3 regions of the Pseudarthrobacter sp. CC12 genome follow, and region 3 is predicted to be linked to each of the others. Evidence: riboswitches for the same ligand, from Rfam matches in the RefSeq annotation. Region 3 holds a riboswitch; each other region holds the start of a gene.

Region 1 (4,726 bases), on a different contig from region 3:
CTTTTTGCGCTGGGCCTTTTCGGACCGGCGCCCCGCCGCTAGCCTGTGCGGATGGACTGGAAACTCGAACTTGTCTTTGTCCCTGTCTCCGACGTTGACCGCGCCAAGGACTTCTACGTCAACAAGGTGGGCTTCAACGCCGACTACGATGAGCGGCCCTCGGACGACCTCCGTTTCGTGCAGCTGACGCCGCCAGGTTCGGCCTGCTCCATCTGCATTGGCGAGGGGCTGACGGACGCACCTCCCGGCACCGGGTCAAACCTGCAACTGGTGGTCAGCGACATCACCGCGGCGCATGACTTCCTGAAAACCAACGGTGTGGACGTCAGTGACGTGGACGTCCAGGACTGGGGACACTTCGTGTACTTCGCCGATCCGGACGGCAACAAGTGGTCTGTCCAGTGCATACCCTGGCGGAACGCCGGGGCAGGCGCGGCGCCAAGCTCTGCACCTTAAACCAGTGAGGGCCGCATCCCCGGGGATGCGGCCCTCACTGCGCGGTAGTTCCCTGCCGGGCCCCACTCCAGGGCGAACGACGGCGGGGCCAGGGACGCGTCGTCGGGCGGCCGTCAATGCTGGAAAGGCTCAGCTGAAGGTGCCGCTTCGTCGCGCCGCGGCAGGGAAATGGTGCCTAGTACCAGTTGTGCGCCAGGTGGAAGTTCAGTGCACCGCAGGGGGACTGGTAGCTCTTCTTGATGTAATCCAGGCCCCAGTTGATCTGGGTCCGGTAGTTGGTGAGGTAGTCCGCACCTGAGCTGGCCATCTTCTCGGCGGGGAGGGACTGGACGATTCCGTACGCCCCGCTGCTGGGATTGGTAGCTGTGGTGGTCCAGTCGGATTCCTTGGTCCACAGGGTCTGCAGGCACTGCATCTGGTCAGGTCCCCAGCCGAATGTGGCCAGCTGGCCGGCGGCGTATGCCTGGGCGCCGGCGGGATCGTTGACTGCGACGGCGGGTGCAGGCTCGGGGGCCGGTGCGGGTGCCGGGGCGGGGGCCGGTGCGGGAGCCGCGGGCGCTGCTGCCGGAGCCGGTTCAGCCGCCTGCGGTGCAACGCTGATGGCTGCGGGAGCGGGGCTCTCCACCGGGTTGGAGCGGATTTCGCTCTTCTCGATGCTCATTTGGGCGTCGGCTGCTGCCGTGTTTGACTGGGTGGACGACGCCGGGGTCATGCTGCTGGTGGCCTGTCCGGCCGCGCCTACCCCCACCAGTACCGCGCACGATGCCGCAAGGACGGCGGCGCGCTGGCCCAGGGTGGTCTTCTTGGCCTGCGGTTTGGCCCTGTGTTTAGCCTGCAGGCATGATTCTGCCGTGTTTTTGGACATGATTGATCGCCTCTCACACCTGCGGAGTTAGCTGTCGGGTTCGGATGAGGGCATCCGGCCGTACGGAATGAAAATCACGTACTGGCTTAACCCCAAGGGCAGTCATTGCCCGGGACGGTGGGTCCCCCGCCTCTGCCGTTGCTCAATCGGAATCCGGGGAAGCGGCAGAGCTTGGCGTCAACCCGGGATATGCGGCCCGAACGGAAACCGCACCCAATCGACGGTACAGGAAGATTAAGCAGAAGTCACATTTAGGTAACGGAAGTCGCGGATTCCGCGCGTCGGTTTGCGGCCGCACGCGCTGAGGACCGGCTAAACGGAAGCAGTCCAGCCCGCCGGGGACTTCCGGTCCGGGCCGGACTGCCTCGCTACTGGCCTGCCAGGGCGTACACCGTGGTGCCACCGATGCTCTGCGACTGGAAGTTGGCGGCCACCCACTCAGCGATCTGCGTTGCTGCATCCGAGCCGCTGGTGGAGCGCATGGTCCCGCCCGCGATGAAGAAATGGATCTTTCCCTGGGACACCAGCTCCTGGAACTGCGCCAGCGTGGGGGAGGGATCGGTGCCGTTGAAGCCGCCCACCGCCATGACTGGAAGTTCGGTTGCCAGCTGGTAACCGGCGGCGTTGTTCGAACCCACCACGGCCGCAGCCCAGGTGTAGCTTGAGGCCCCCGCCCGGAGCGCGGTGACCAGCCCGGCCGACGGCGTGGGGGCACCCAAGAGGCCGCCCATCCCTCCACTGCGGCCCCTGGCAAACCCTGTGCCGCCTTGGGTACCTGGCTGCCGGAAGCCCTGTCCCTGCGTGCCCTGTCCCTGCGTGCCTTGGGCTGTGCTGCCTGTTCCACTGGGGCCGAATCCGTTCCCGTTGCCCCCGGTGCCGCCGGGCGCTCCGCCCGGGCCCGTACCGCCCGGGCCCGTACCGAACCCTGACGTGGGGCCTGCGCTGACGATTGCCCCGCTGTGCGCCGCCGATGCCGTGGAGACGGAGTAGGCAAGCGGCCCGGCGAGCGACGCAGCAACGGCCAGCACCGCCGTCGTCCGCTGGAGGGAGCGGCGGCCCAGGAACCGGTTGAGGCCCACTCCGGCGGAAGCGGCCAGCCCTGCCGCCAGCACCAGCCAGCGCAGCCACGGACCGTAGGCCGAGGTGGTGCCCAGCAGGGAGAACGCCGTCAGGGCTGCCGCTGCCACCGCCGCCGCGAGCGGGATGGCAGCGGCCAGCTGCTGCCTGTGCTGCCACAGGAGAACAGCGCCCAGGCCGGTAAGTGCCGCAATGCCCGGCGCCAGCGCCACCGCGTAGTAGGGGTGGATGATGCCGGCCATGAAGCTGAACACCAGGCCCGTCACCAGGACCCACGAGCCCCAGGCCACCACCGACGCACGCACCGGATCCGTCCGCGGCGCCCGTCGGCCCACCCACAGCAGGCCCGCCGCAAGGATCAGGGCGGAGGGCAGCAGCCACGCTATTTGGCCACCGAACTCGCTGTTGAACATCCGGAACAGGCCGGGGACGCCCCAGCCGTTGCCCCCGCCCACGCTGCCCGTTTCGTCGCCCGTCAGCCGCCCCAATCCGTTGTAGCCAAGGGTGAGTTCCAGGATGGAGTTGTCCTGCGACCCGCCAATGTAGGGCCGCATGCTGGCAGGCGTCAGCTCGACGGCCGCGAGCCACCAGCCGGCGGAAACAACCAACGCCGCCCCTGCCGCGGCCAGCCGCAGGAGGCGCCGGCCCAGCCTGCCCGGCCCCGCAACCATGTAGGCCAGGGCGAACCCGGGAACCACCAGCAGGACCTGAAGTTGCTTGGCCAGGAAGCCGAAGCCCAGGAACACGCCGGCCAGCAGGAGCCAGCGGGGCCGGTCCTCCTGGATTGCACGGAGGATCCCGTACCCGGCGGCAGTCATGAGCAGCACCAGCAGGGCGTCAGGGTTGTTGAACCTGAACATCAGCGTGGCAACCGGCGTGAGGGCGAGGACGGCAGCGCCCAGCAACCCGGCCCGGTGGGCGACGGTGTGGTCACCCGTGGCCTGCGCCGCGGCACGGCGCACCGCAAGGTGGAGCAGCCAGGCGGCCCCGACCCCCATCAGCGCTTGCGGGACCAGGATGCTCCACGGGTTCAATCCGAAGATCCGGACGGACAGTCCCATGATCCACAACGAGGCCGGCGGCTTGTCCACCGTGATGGAGTTGGCAGCGTCCGAGGAACCGAAGAACCAGGCAGTCCAGTCCTGCGATCCCGCCTGGGCCGCGGCGGAATAGAACGCGTTCGCCCAGCCTGATGCGCCGAGGTTCCACAGGTACAACACGGCCGTTCCGGCCAGTACTGCCGCCAGTTCCAGATGCCGCCGGAGGGCCTGGGGATTCCGCGGAGGCCGGACGGACTTTGTCCCGCTGTCCCCGGCGGACGTTGTTCCCCCGTCGCCGGCAGCCCGGGCCCTTACGGCCCGGGGTCCGGTTGCACGTGCCCCGGAGGGACGCTCAACGCCGGTCGCGGTGCTTGAGAACGGCGGGGTCGGGTAGTGGCTGGCCATGGCGTGCTACTCCGCCAGGCGGTAGACGGTGGAGTTGCCCACGGTCTGCGCCTGGAAGTTCGCCTGTACCCAGGCGGCCACCTCGGAGTTGCCGCCGCGGCCGCCCATGCCGCCTCCGCCCATGCCGCCACCCTGGATGTAGTACCCGATCTCGCCCTTGGACACCATGTCCTGGAACTCGGCGAGCGTGGGGTACGGATCCCCGCCGTTCCAGCCGCCCAGCGCGATGACGTTGGTGTTGGTGGCCAGTTCCAGGCTGGCTGCCTGGCTGGCGCCCGAGACGATGGCGGACCATTTGGTGGTGGTGGAGGAGAGCAGCGCGGTCACGGCGGCGTCGGTGGTCCCTTCACCGCCGGGGCCACCGCCCGGACCACCATTTCCAGTAGTGGGGTCAAAGCCGTTCGCCGGGTCGAACCCGTTACTGCCGGAGGCTGCCCCGTCAGTTCCGGCGCCTGCGTCCGTGCGGTCGCCGCGGGCGCCAGCGGCCCGGTTCCCAAAGCCGCCTGCCGACGAACCCGCGGGCCCCGACGTCGGAATGGAGCCCGAGTGCGCGGAAGCGGCGGTGGCCAGGGTCCAGGCAGTTGTGCCGAGTCCGCCGGCCAGCAGGGACACGACGACGACGGCGGCCGTACCTGCACGCCGGAACCGTCCGCCCGCCCCCAGTGCGTCGAGGCGCAGGAGGATCCCGGCAGCTGCCAGGACGCCAAGGACGATCGCGGCGATGCGCAGCCAGGGGAGCCACTCGGCATCCCGGCCCAGGAGTACGGCGGACCAGATGGAGGTGCCCAGGACCGTAACGGCCAGCACAATCCGCGCCGCCCAGTAGGCACGGCCGCGCCAAAGTTCCACGGCGCCGATGCCGATCAGGGCGGCGATCGCCGGG
Region 2 (4,726 bases), on a different contig from region 3:
GGCAATCTGGTCCGCAGCCAGGTCGGGACGGTAGGTGAGCCACACGGCGCCGTGCTCCAGGGAATGCACCGCCTGGGTCTGCTGCACGGGGGCGGTGTAGATCCCGCAGTTGGTCCAGACCGGGGCGTGGTCCCCTCCGGTGGCAGGGGCCCTGGGGTAGCTGACCGGTTCCCTCGTATGGTTCCTGGACTGGTCCGGGAAGTCCTGCTCACCCTCTATCGGCCGGGAAGCCGCCGCGCTGGCTTCCTCGCGCTGGCGTACTTCGCCGACGACGACAAACGACACCGAACCAATGATCGCGGCGACGACGACCGCCGCCGCACCGTAGAGCAGCCAGGCTTTACGGCGCGCCGTGGCCCGCTGTTTTGCCTGCAGGGCCTTCAGGATCGCCTGTCGTTCCTCGCGGGAGGGCCGGGGCTGGGGCATCAGGTGGGCTCGCTTTCGTCGCTGGTGCGGCCGGAATGGGCTGCGGATGGTCAAAGTCGGGCGCGCAGATCCTGCAAAGCCAGTATTTCAGCGCTTTGCGCTTCCATCAGGCCGGCGGCGAAGTCGCGGACGCGGGCGGTCTCGGCGAGATTCACGGCAGCAGTGGCCATCGCCACCCCGCCCTGGTGGTGGCGGATCATCAGATCAGTGAAAAGCCGGTCCGCCTCTGTCCCGGAAGCGGCCCGGAGGGCCTGCATCTGTTCCGGGGTTGCCATGCCCTCCATCTCTGTCTGCGGTGCCGCGGCAGCAGAGGCGTCATGGGATGCCCCGTGCTGCCCCGTCCCGGCCTGCATCCAGGCCATGGGCGCCGCGGTGCCTGCCTGGGACAGGCCCCATCCCTGCAGCCAGGCGAACATCTGACCCTTCTGGTGCTGCTGGGTGGTCGCGATGTCATAGGCGACCGCGCGGATTTCTTCGTTGGTGGACGTATCCCTGATGATCAGGGCCATCTCCACGGCCTGGGCGTGGTGGACCTGCATGTCACGGGCAAATCCGGCATCCGGTCCATCATCTGAGATCTGCTGCGGCGCGCCGGACAGCCGGCCGATGGCGAAGAAAGCCAGCGCGGTGAGGATGAGAACGGTGACGAAGACGGCCCACAGCAGGCCGCGGCGCTGAACCGGCCGTGGTGCGCGGCCTGCCGCGCCCGCGCCAAGGTTCGTCCCGGTCACAGCCAGCCCTGCGGATCAACGGTCTGGCCGTTGAAGAGCACCTCAAAATGCAGGTGGCAGCCGGTGGAGTTGCCCGTCGTTCCGGCAGCGGCCAGCCGCTGCCCGGCGGCGACGGGTGCGCCGACGCTCGTCTCGATCGAGGCCAGGTGGTTGTAGGTGCTTTTCAGGCCGTTGCCGTGGTCGACCACGATCCGGTTTCCCCCGCCGTACACGGACCATCCTGCCTCGACCACCGTTCCGGCTCCAGCCGCGAACACCGCTGTCTGGCAGGACGCCACCAGGTCAAGGCCGGTGTGAAGCTCCCCGGATCCCCCGGTTATCGGACTGGTGCGGAAACCGAACGGCGACGCTACGGACATGCTCGCCAACGGTGCGGCGAGCCCCGACAAAGCCGCAGGGCCGGCGGGAACAGCTGCCGCGGGGACCAGCTGCGCCGAAGCCCCGGCAGACCCGGCCGCCGGGGACTCGGGTACGGCCGGGGCCGGGACAGTGGCCACCGGGGACCGGTCGAAGGAGATGCTGGCGCCCGGCGAAGCCTGCGCCGGAACCTCGATTGCGGCCACCTGTTCCACGCCTGCCGCAGCGGGCCGGTCAGCGCCCGTGCCGGCATTGGCCGCAGTGATCGCTGCGCCGACCAGCATTGCTGCGGTGATGGTGGCCGCTGCCGGAAGGTTGCGTCGAAGGACGGCGAAGTCCCGGCTGGTAGGCCTACGCCGGCTGTGCCGGGGAGCGGCAGAATCGACGCGCCAGGCATCGGCTCGCACCGGGCTACGGTGCCGGCCGCGGGCAGGGGAAGACGGCATGGGGTCCTTTCAGCGCCTGCGAAGTTAGCTGTCGGGTTCGGGCCAAGGATCAAGCCCGGCCGGGGACTCGAACCGCTCGATGCAGTCTTCAGCTCCGGCTTCACCCCAAGGCAGCGCAGCTGCCGGAAGATGGGTTCTCCGCCCCCGCCTGTGAAGCTCGTCGTGTTCGAGGCCCGGGCGGGGTTGGGCGTGCGGCCTCGAAGGCACTGATACACAAATGCCTGTATCAACATTACAGGCAGGTCCTGGAATCGTTATAACCCTGTGATTTACCTGATAGTCGCCTGCAGCCGCCCGCCGCTCCCTTTTCTACGCGGGATAGAATCAACGACTGTGGATCTGTTCAAGCGTGCAGGAGATGACAAGTGCCCGCCCCGGCGGGCTGTTCTGGGGCTCGGTGCTGCGGCGCTGGCCCTGTCCGGTTGCGGGGCGCAGGAGGATTCGCTCGCCGCGCAGTCCCGCGCAGGGGATGACAAGAACTACATCGCAGGTGATGGTTCAGTCAACGAGTACCGTCCCGACGCGCGCGGTTCGAAAGTTTCCCTGACCGGGACGCTGTTCAGCGGGGAAACCATCTCCTCGGACGACTGGGCGGGCAACGTGGTGGTCCTGAATTTCTGGTACGCGGGCTGTGCTCCCTGCCGGAAGGAAGCGCCGGACCTGGTCGCGCTGAACAATGAATTCCGGGACCAGGGAGTGCTGTTCTATGGTGTGAACGTCCGGGACGATGCGCCGACTGCGGCTGCCTTTGAACGCACGTTCGGGGTGGGTTATCCAAGTTTTGATGACAGCAACGGCGGGATCCTGCTGGCCATGACGACGTATGTGCCGCCGCGCGCCGTTCCCACGACCCTTGTCCTGGACCGGGAGGGCCGGGTCAGCGCGAGGATCCTCGGGATCTCCGAGAAAGGGACCCTGAAGGCGCTCATCGTATCGGCGCTTGCCGGACAGTAAGGGAAGTGTTCGGAAGGTAACGACGCGGCAGGCCGGGCCGGTTCAGCGGTGCCGTTCGGGCCGGTTGGCCAGCTGCTGCAGGTACTGGTTGTAGGCATCCATGTCCGCATCGCCGCCGGCGCTGGCTACTGCCCGTTCTGACCGGGCCCACCCGCTGGCTTCGTCCCGCTGCCACCGGACCAGGATGAACATCAGCAGCAGTACCCCCGGCAGCTCCCCGTAGGACCATGCCAGCCCGCCGGCAACTCCCTGGTCCTGCATTGGATTGATATTCCAGCTTTCGGGCGGGACGGCAAAGAATTCGACCATCGGATCGGTAGCCATCATGATGACCACCCCAAAAAAGGCATGCAGTGGCATTTCCGCGAAAATATCGATCAACCGCCCAAAATGGGTCTGCCGGGTGGGCAATGGGTCGGCCGAGATCAGCGGCACGGTGAAGAGGATCCCGGCGAGCAGGAACAGCAACTCCAGCCCGACGTGCCCGTACCAGCTGGGCAGCAGCAGATCGGCGAGCCCAGAGAAGTACACGCCGTAAAAGCTCAGCAGGAACAGGGGGACCATGAACCCCGGGTGGATGGCCAGGCGTCCCCATCTGGAGCGCAGGCCCCAGATCGCGGCCTGAAGCACCGGCCGGCCCAGCCGGTTGTGTGGTGTCGTGCGCAGCAGCAGGGTGCCGGGTGAGCCGACAACCAGCAGCGGCGGAACGGCCATCATCAGCGTCAGTTGCTGGAACATGAAAATGGAGAACATCCGCAGCCCGTAGCCTTCGATCCCGGCGCCCATGACCACGACGATGGCGGCGCAGCCGGTCAGGAACGAGATGGTGCGTATCGGCGACCAGGCCCGGCCCCGGCGCCAGAGAGTGATGGCCCCGCCCAGGTAGAGGACGGCAGCGGCCAGCGCCAGTGCCGGGATGAGCGGAACGGGCTGCAGGTTCGGGGCCAGATACTCGCCCAATGACGGGGGTAGGGTCGGCAGCCAGACCGGGCCGTCGATACGGTAATCACCGTTCATGCCCGAACCCCCCTGCGCACTTCCCCCGCCGCATCGGTGTCAGCTGCTGGCTGCTGACTGCAGACGGTCCTGGCCCGTGTGCCCGACGTGGGTCAGGCCAAGATCCAGGAGTAAACGGACGTGCGAATCGGCCAGCGAGTAGTAGGCCATCCGGCCCGAACGCCGGACCGTGACGACCTTGGGCCCGCGCAGCAGGCGCAGGGCGTGCGAAACACCGGATTCGCTCAGACCCGTTGTCGCGGCCAGGTCGCAGACACACATCTCCCCCTCGAGCAGGGCGATGAGGATCCGTACGCGTCCGGGATCGGCCAGGAGACCGAAAATCACGGCAAGATCGGCGACGTCGGACTCCTGCGGCATCCTGTCCCGGACGGAGCGGACCCGGTCGGCGTCCACCAGCCGGACGGCACAGTCGCTGCCGCGGGCTGCCGCTGCGGGCATCGGAGAGGTGGTCATTCATCAAGATTACCTTCGACTGCTAATGCTTCACATTCGCTTCAGGACCGGGCCTGGCCACTGACGCAGGATCAGAAACCAGCCGAATTATCGTCTGAACAACCTTACAGATAATCTGGTTTGGTGCCGGTCCTGACGGCATGTGCCCCGGTGTCCTGCCGTGCGGCAGGTCTACTGCGAAGGATTTCTTGTGGCTGTGAAGCTTCCAACCGGGCGGCCGGCAGCAGTGCCAAGGCCTTGGTGGTTGGCCATTGCCGGACTTCTCGCCATCGCTGCGGTCCTTGTCGCGACCGCGTATGGCAGGGGGACGTTGCCGGCTGAAACCCGGGACCCGGGGTC
Region 3 (4,726 bases):
CGAAGACGCAGCAGTGGAGCGCCCCCGCGATCTCCATCGCGACGCGCGCCGCCGTCGGGGGCCCCTGCGGCAGGTAACGGAGTTCGCCGCCGCAAGCGGGATTGGCCAGAAGGCTGGAATCGCCCTGGCTGCCACCGGACTGGTGCTGACGGTCACAGTGCCGGCCACCAGCCCGGTCATGGCCACTGATGCGTCCGGCAACGCGCCCCTGGCAGCTTCCTCCGTCAGCCCGCAGCCGCAGATTTCCGCCGATATTGGTGCCCAGATCGACTTCAGCCGCTCCGCCGTCGTGACCCAGGCCGACCCGGACGGGAAGCTCAAGCAGCTCCTGAGTGCCCAGTCCGCCGGCTCCGTCACGCGGGCGGCGTCGGCCGGCACCCTGGCTGCACCACTAGCCTCCCTCGTGACCGCGTCACCGTTCGGATACAGGGTGAGCCCGATTACCGGCGGCTCCGGCGACTTCCACCGGGGCCAGGACTTCGTGGCTCAATGCGGGACGTCCGTCCTTGCCGCTGCGACCGGCACCGTTACCTTCGCAGGCTGGCACCAGTTCGGCGGCGGAAACCGGGTGGTCATCGACCACGGCAACGGACTGGAAACCACGTACAACCACCTGTCGTCCTTCAACGTCAAGGTGGGCCAGACGGTCTCCCGTGGAGAAGTCGTGGCGCTCAGCGGCACCACAGGTGCCTCCACCGGCTGCCACCTGCACTTCGAGGTGCAGGTCAACGGCGAAGTGGTCGACCCCATGGGCTGGCTGTAACGAATGATTGCCCACTCTCAGATCGCAGCGACCTGCCGTGACCTGAATGTGACATTGAAACAAAACTGCTGTACCGTCTAACTCGCGTCAACTTTTCCGAAGTTGACGCTCTTGAGTGGATTGCCTAACTCTGCCACCGCTCAAGGTCCGTTCGCATTTCATCGTCTGGCAGGGGCGGGGGAACCAATTTTGGCCTTCTCTCCAGAAGGCCTTGGGGTTAAGTCACCAGCTTCCCAGGAAGCTGCGTGGCCGGGTGACTCCCATCCGAATCCGACAGCTCACCTCGCAGGCATTGGGAGAGGCTACCTTCGTGTCTTCACGGCATCATTCTGCGCGCCACCGTGCGCAAACGGTTCGCACCAGCCCCTTGGACGCCGTGTCCAAGGCCGTGAGTGCAAATGCCGGGACCGTAGGCCGCCAGGCTGCCGTAGTGGCAGCCGCATCGGGCCTGATCCTGAGCATGGGCCTGCCAGCAAACGCAGCTGACACCACCGCCGGTGTCTCTGCATCCACCGAGTCCGGCTCGGCACAGACGGCACTGGCCGTCACGGCCGCCCCCACGGCCACGGTTTCCTTCGAGCGCCCGGTCGTCAAGACCACCGCCGCTCCGAAGGTGGAGGCGGTACGTCCCCAGTCCACCGCGCCGGCCGAACGCGCCGCCACCGCTGGCCAGGACGCCGCTCCCGCCGCCAAGGCTGCCGAGACTGTCTCCGCCGCAACCTCCGGCATTGCAGCCATCGCCTACACCGGCATCGGCCACTCCTATGTATGGGGCGGCACCAGCCCGGTCACCGGCTGGGACTGCTCCGGGTTCGTCCAGTGGGTCTACGCACAGGCCGGGATCAGCATCCCGCGCACCAACGCGTGGAACATCATGACCCCGACCTCCACCCCGCAGGCGGGCGACCTCGTTGTCCAGAACGGCGGCGCGCACGTGGGTATCTACGTCGGCAACGGCATGATGATCAGCGCGCTCAACCCCTCCCAGGGCACGCTGCTGCACTCGCCCGCAGCCACCGGTACCTCGTCGTACTACCACCTCAACAAGTAGTTCTTGGGCTTAGCGCTCCAAGGGCTATTTCTTTGCCCACAGCTTTTCCGCTAGAAACCAGATCCCCGTTCGGGATGCGCCGGCTTACCCCCAAGATGCCGGCGCGTCCAGCCCCCTTTGCCTGCCTACACGCGGTCCGAAGGAAAAACGAAAGAGAGAACTCATGACGACTCGTGCTACCGCACGGCACCGCGCCGAGGTCACCAAAACCAACTCGATCGCCATCATTGCCAAAGCTGTCAGCGACAACGCCGGTGGCATGGGCCGCCAGGCTGCTGTTATCGCCGCGGCTTCCGGCCTGGTCCTGACCAGCGGGCTCGCAGCGAACGCTGCCGACGCCAACGTCAAGCGCGATTCCGCTCCGGCGTCCCAGCTCGAAGTTGAATCGGCCGTCGACGCCCCGATTTCCGCGGCTTCCACCATTGCCATCAGCTACGAGAAGCCTGCTGTCACCACCACGCCGGCTCCCGTCGTCGAGCCCGAGCCCCAGGTCCAGGTGCAGGAAGCTGCTCCCGCGCCTGTGGCGCAGCCTGTTGCTGCTGCCAAGGCCACGGTCAAGGTTGTTACCGCCGCTGCTCCGGCTGCTCCCGCCGCCCAGGTTTCCGCAAGCGGGAAGGGAGCAGCCATCCTTTCCGCCGCATACGCCCAGCTCGGCGTGCACCAGGACTGCACCATGCTGGTGACCAACGCACTGGCTGCCGTCGGCATCCATTTCCACGACTGGCCGGCAGGCTACCTGTCGCTGGGTGACACCGTGCCCATGTCCCAGGCCCAGCCCGGCGACCTGCTGTACTACGCCGACGGTGGCGGCGGCATGGCCCACATTGCCGTTTACGCCGGTAACGGCATGGCCGTCCACGGCGGCTTCAATGGCAACGACACCGTGGTCTTCAGCGCCAATGTTGGCTCCGGACCGGTAGCCATCCGCGTACGTTAGGCATTCCTGTGCCGGCCTTAACCAACGCCGGCCCGCGTGCTGCTTGCCAGAGGACCCCCGCCAGCAAGGCGGGGGTCCTTTGCGCTTAAGGGCTTTGCCGCCGGCGTCCCCGCCTTTTCCCTGGCATGGTGACGGAAGGGGCCTCCGGGGCGGCGATTACCTGATTCTGCACTTCTTTGTTTACTCTTGTGATGTCGATCCATAGCCCGGACATGCCGAGGGCAGCCGGCCCTCGTGCCCCTGACGGGTGCGGCCGTGAAGAGGTAAGTGCATGCGCACTCTCGTTCTGAATGCTGGATATGAACCGCTGGCGGTTATCACTTTCCGCCGGGCGCTGGTGCTTGTGCTCACGGGCAAGGCAAGCGTCGTGGCCGAAGGGGACGACCCGGTGGTGGGGCCCACCGACGTCCTGGGCCGCCCGTCCGTGATCCTCCTCAACCGTTACATCCGGCCCAGGTACAACCACTCAACGGCCGTCAGCCGCAGGGGCGTACTCCGGCGGGACGGTCACAAATGTGCCTACTGCGGCAAGGCTGCGCACACAATCGACCACGTTCACCCAAAGTCGCGTGGAGGTGCCGATTCGTGGGAGAACCTGGTGGCCGCCTGCCTGCGGTGCAACAACGTCAAGGGCGACCACACTCCCGCCGAGATGGGGTGGACCCTTCGGTTTGTTCCCGAGCCGCCGCACGGGACGATCTGGCAGATCAAGGAACTGGAGAAGCCGACCCCCGCATGGGATCCGTTCCTGCTGCCGGAGCGCGCTGCCTGACAGTTTCCCGGCGCCTCCCGGCGCCGGAAAGGGTGCCGGTCGCTAGGCTGGGGAAGTGCACAAGAACAGCTTGGCTTTTGATGCCCTGATCCTTGCCGGGGGACGATCATCGCGCCTGGGCGGCGTGCCCAAGCAGTCGTTGGTTTTCCACGGCCAAACCCTCCTGGAGCGCGCCGTTGCCGCGGCGGCCGGTGCCCGGCTGACCGTGGTTGTCGGCGATGCGGGAGTCCTGCCGGGTGAATCCGGGGAGGGCCACCCGCTGCCACTGTCGGTCCGCCCTGCCAACCTGCTTGCATGCCGGGAGGAGCCGCCCTTTGCTGGTCCGGCGGCTGCGATTGCCGCAGGCCTGGATACCCTGGCGAGGAACGGGGGAGGGGCCCCCTACTCCCTGGTGCTGGCCTGCGACATGCCGTTGGCCGCCCAGGCGGTGGCAGTGCTGCGGGACGCATTGCTGCAGTCCGATCCCGGCGTCCGCCCAGGTGGGGTGGTGGCCCGTTCCGAGGACGGCAGGACCCAGCCGTTGGCAGGTTTCTACAGCACGGCTGGGTTAAAAAGGTCCTGCGCTGACTTGGCTTCACGCAACGCCCTGGTCAACGGCTCGGTCAGGGCGCTCCTTGCTAGTCTGGACGTGCAGCTTGTCACAGTCCCCGCCGGGTCCACCGCCGATGTGGATACCTGGGACGATGCTGCCGCGCTGGGTGTTGCCGCCGGGAACCAGCACGCATGGGAAAGTCCGGCGCACAGCCGGAGACAACGTGGGAGGCAAGTCGTGAAAAGCCAGGACGAGACACTGGAAGAGTGGTGCAGGGCGCTCCTCCAGGCGTACAAACTTGAGGACGTCCAGGTGGATATCAACGCCGTGCTGGCGCTTGCAGGCGTGGCCGCCCACTCTGTTGTGCGGCCCGCCGCACCGCTGACTACCTTCATCGCAGGCTTCGCCGCCGGACTGGCTGCCGCACCCGGCAGGGAGATGGATGCGGCATCGATGGACGCGGCACTGGCCGTGGCCCGTTCGCTGGCGGCCGACTACGACGCTGAAGCCGCCGGGACTCCCGGCGAATGACCGCAGAACCCCATCACGGTCCTGACGCGCCGCCGGGAGCAGAGCCGCAGGCGCGCAGGGGCGAAACTGAACACACGCCTGCTGACCATCACCAGGCAGCGCACACCTGGCAGGAAGCCCGGCAGGCTGCCTTCGATGCA

Evidence for each region. A riboswitch is a leader RNA that binds a small molecule or an ion and turns the genes downstream of it on or off. The one in region 3 is predicted to bind cyclic di-AMP.
Region 1: it holds a riboswitch for cyclic di-AMP, as region 3 does, so the genes downstream of both, PV772_RS09275 (hypothetical protein) here and PV772_RS16460 (C40 family peptidase) in region 3, are expected to answer to the same signal.
Region 2: it holds a riboswitch for cyclic di-AMP, as region 3 does, so the genes downstream of both, PV772_RS09605 (M23 family metallopeptidase) here and PV772_RS16460 (C40 family peptidase) in region 3, are expected to answer to the same signal.

What each region holds. Positions count from the first base shown of each region.
Region 1 is NZ_JARDJH010000009.1:80,935-85,660, reverse strand. It holds gene PV772_RS09280 (VOC family protein) at 52-456, shown strand; gene PV772_RS09275 (hypothetical protein) at 632-1,321, opposite strand; cyclic di-AMP (ydaO/yuaA leader) riboswitch at 1,327-1,490, opposite strand; gene PV772_RS09270 (glycosyltransferase family 39 protein) at 1,690-3,843, opposite strand; gene PV772_RS09265 (glycosyltransferase family 39 protein) at 3,850-4,726, opposite strand, start outside.
Region 2 is NZ_JARDJH010000010.1:26,844-31,569, forward strand. It holds gene PV772_RS09595 (DUF3105 domain-containing protein) at 1-426, opposite strand, end outside; gene PV772_RS09600 (DUF305 domain-containing protein) at 477-1,157, opposite strand; gene PV772_RS09605 (M23 family metallopeptidase) at 1,154-1,960, opposite strand; cyclic di-AMP (ydaO/yuaA leader) riboswitch at 1,962-2,133, opposite strand; gene PV772_RS09610 (TlpA disulfide reductase family protein) at 2,294-2,914, shown strand; gene PV772_RS09615 (cytochrome c oxidase assembly protein) at 2,957-3,931, opposite strand; gene PV772_RS09620 (metalloregulator ArsR/SmtB family transcription factor) at 3,971-4,387, opposite strand; gene PV772_RS09625 (cytochrome c oxidase assembly protein) at 4,578-4,726, shown strand, end outside.
Region 3 is NZ_JARDJH010000026.1:36,814-41,539, reverse strand. It holds gene PV772_RS16465 (M23 family metallopeptidase) at 1-763, shown strand, start outside; cyclic di-AMP (ydaO/yuaA leader) riboswitch at 875-1,069, shown strand; gene PV772_RS16460 (C40 family peptidase) at 1,140-1,814, shown strand; gene PV772_RS16455 (NlpC/P60 family protein) at 1,978-2,751, shown strand; gene PV772_RS16450 (HNH endonuclease) at 3,023-3,523, shown strand; gene PV772_RS16445 (NTP transferase domain-containing protein) at 3,579-4,586, shown strand; gene PV772_RS16440 (molybdopterin molybdotransferase MoeA) at 4,583-4,726, shown strand, end outside.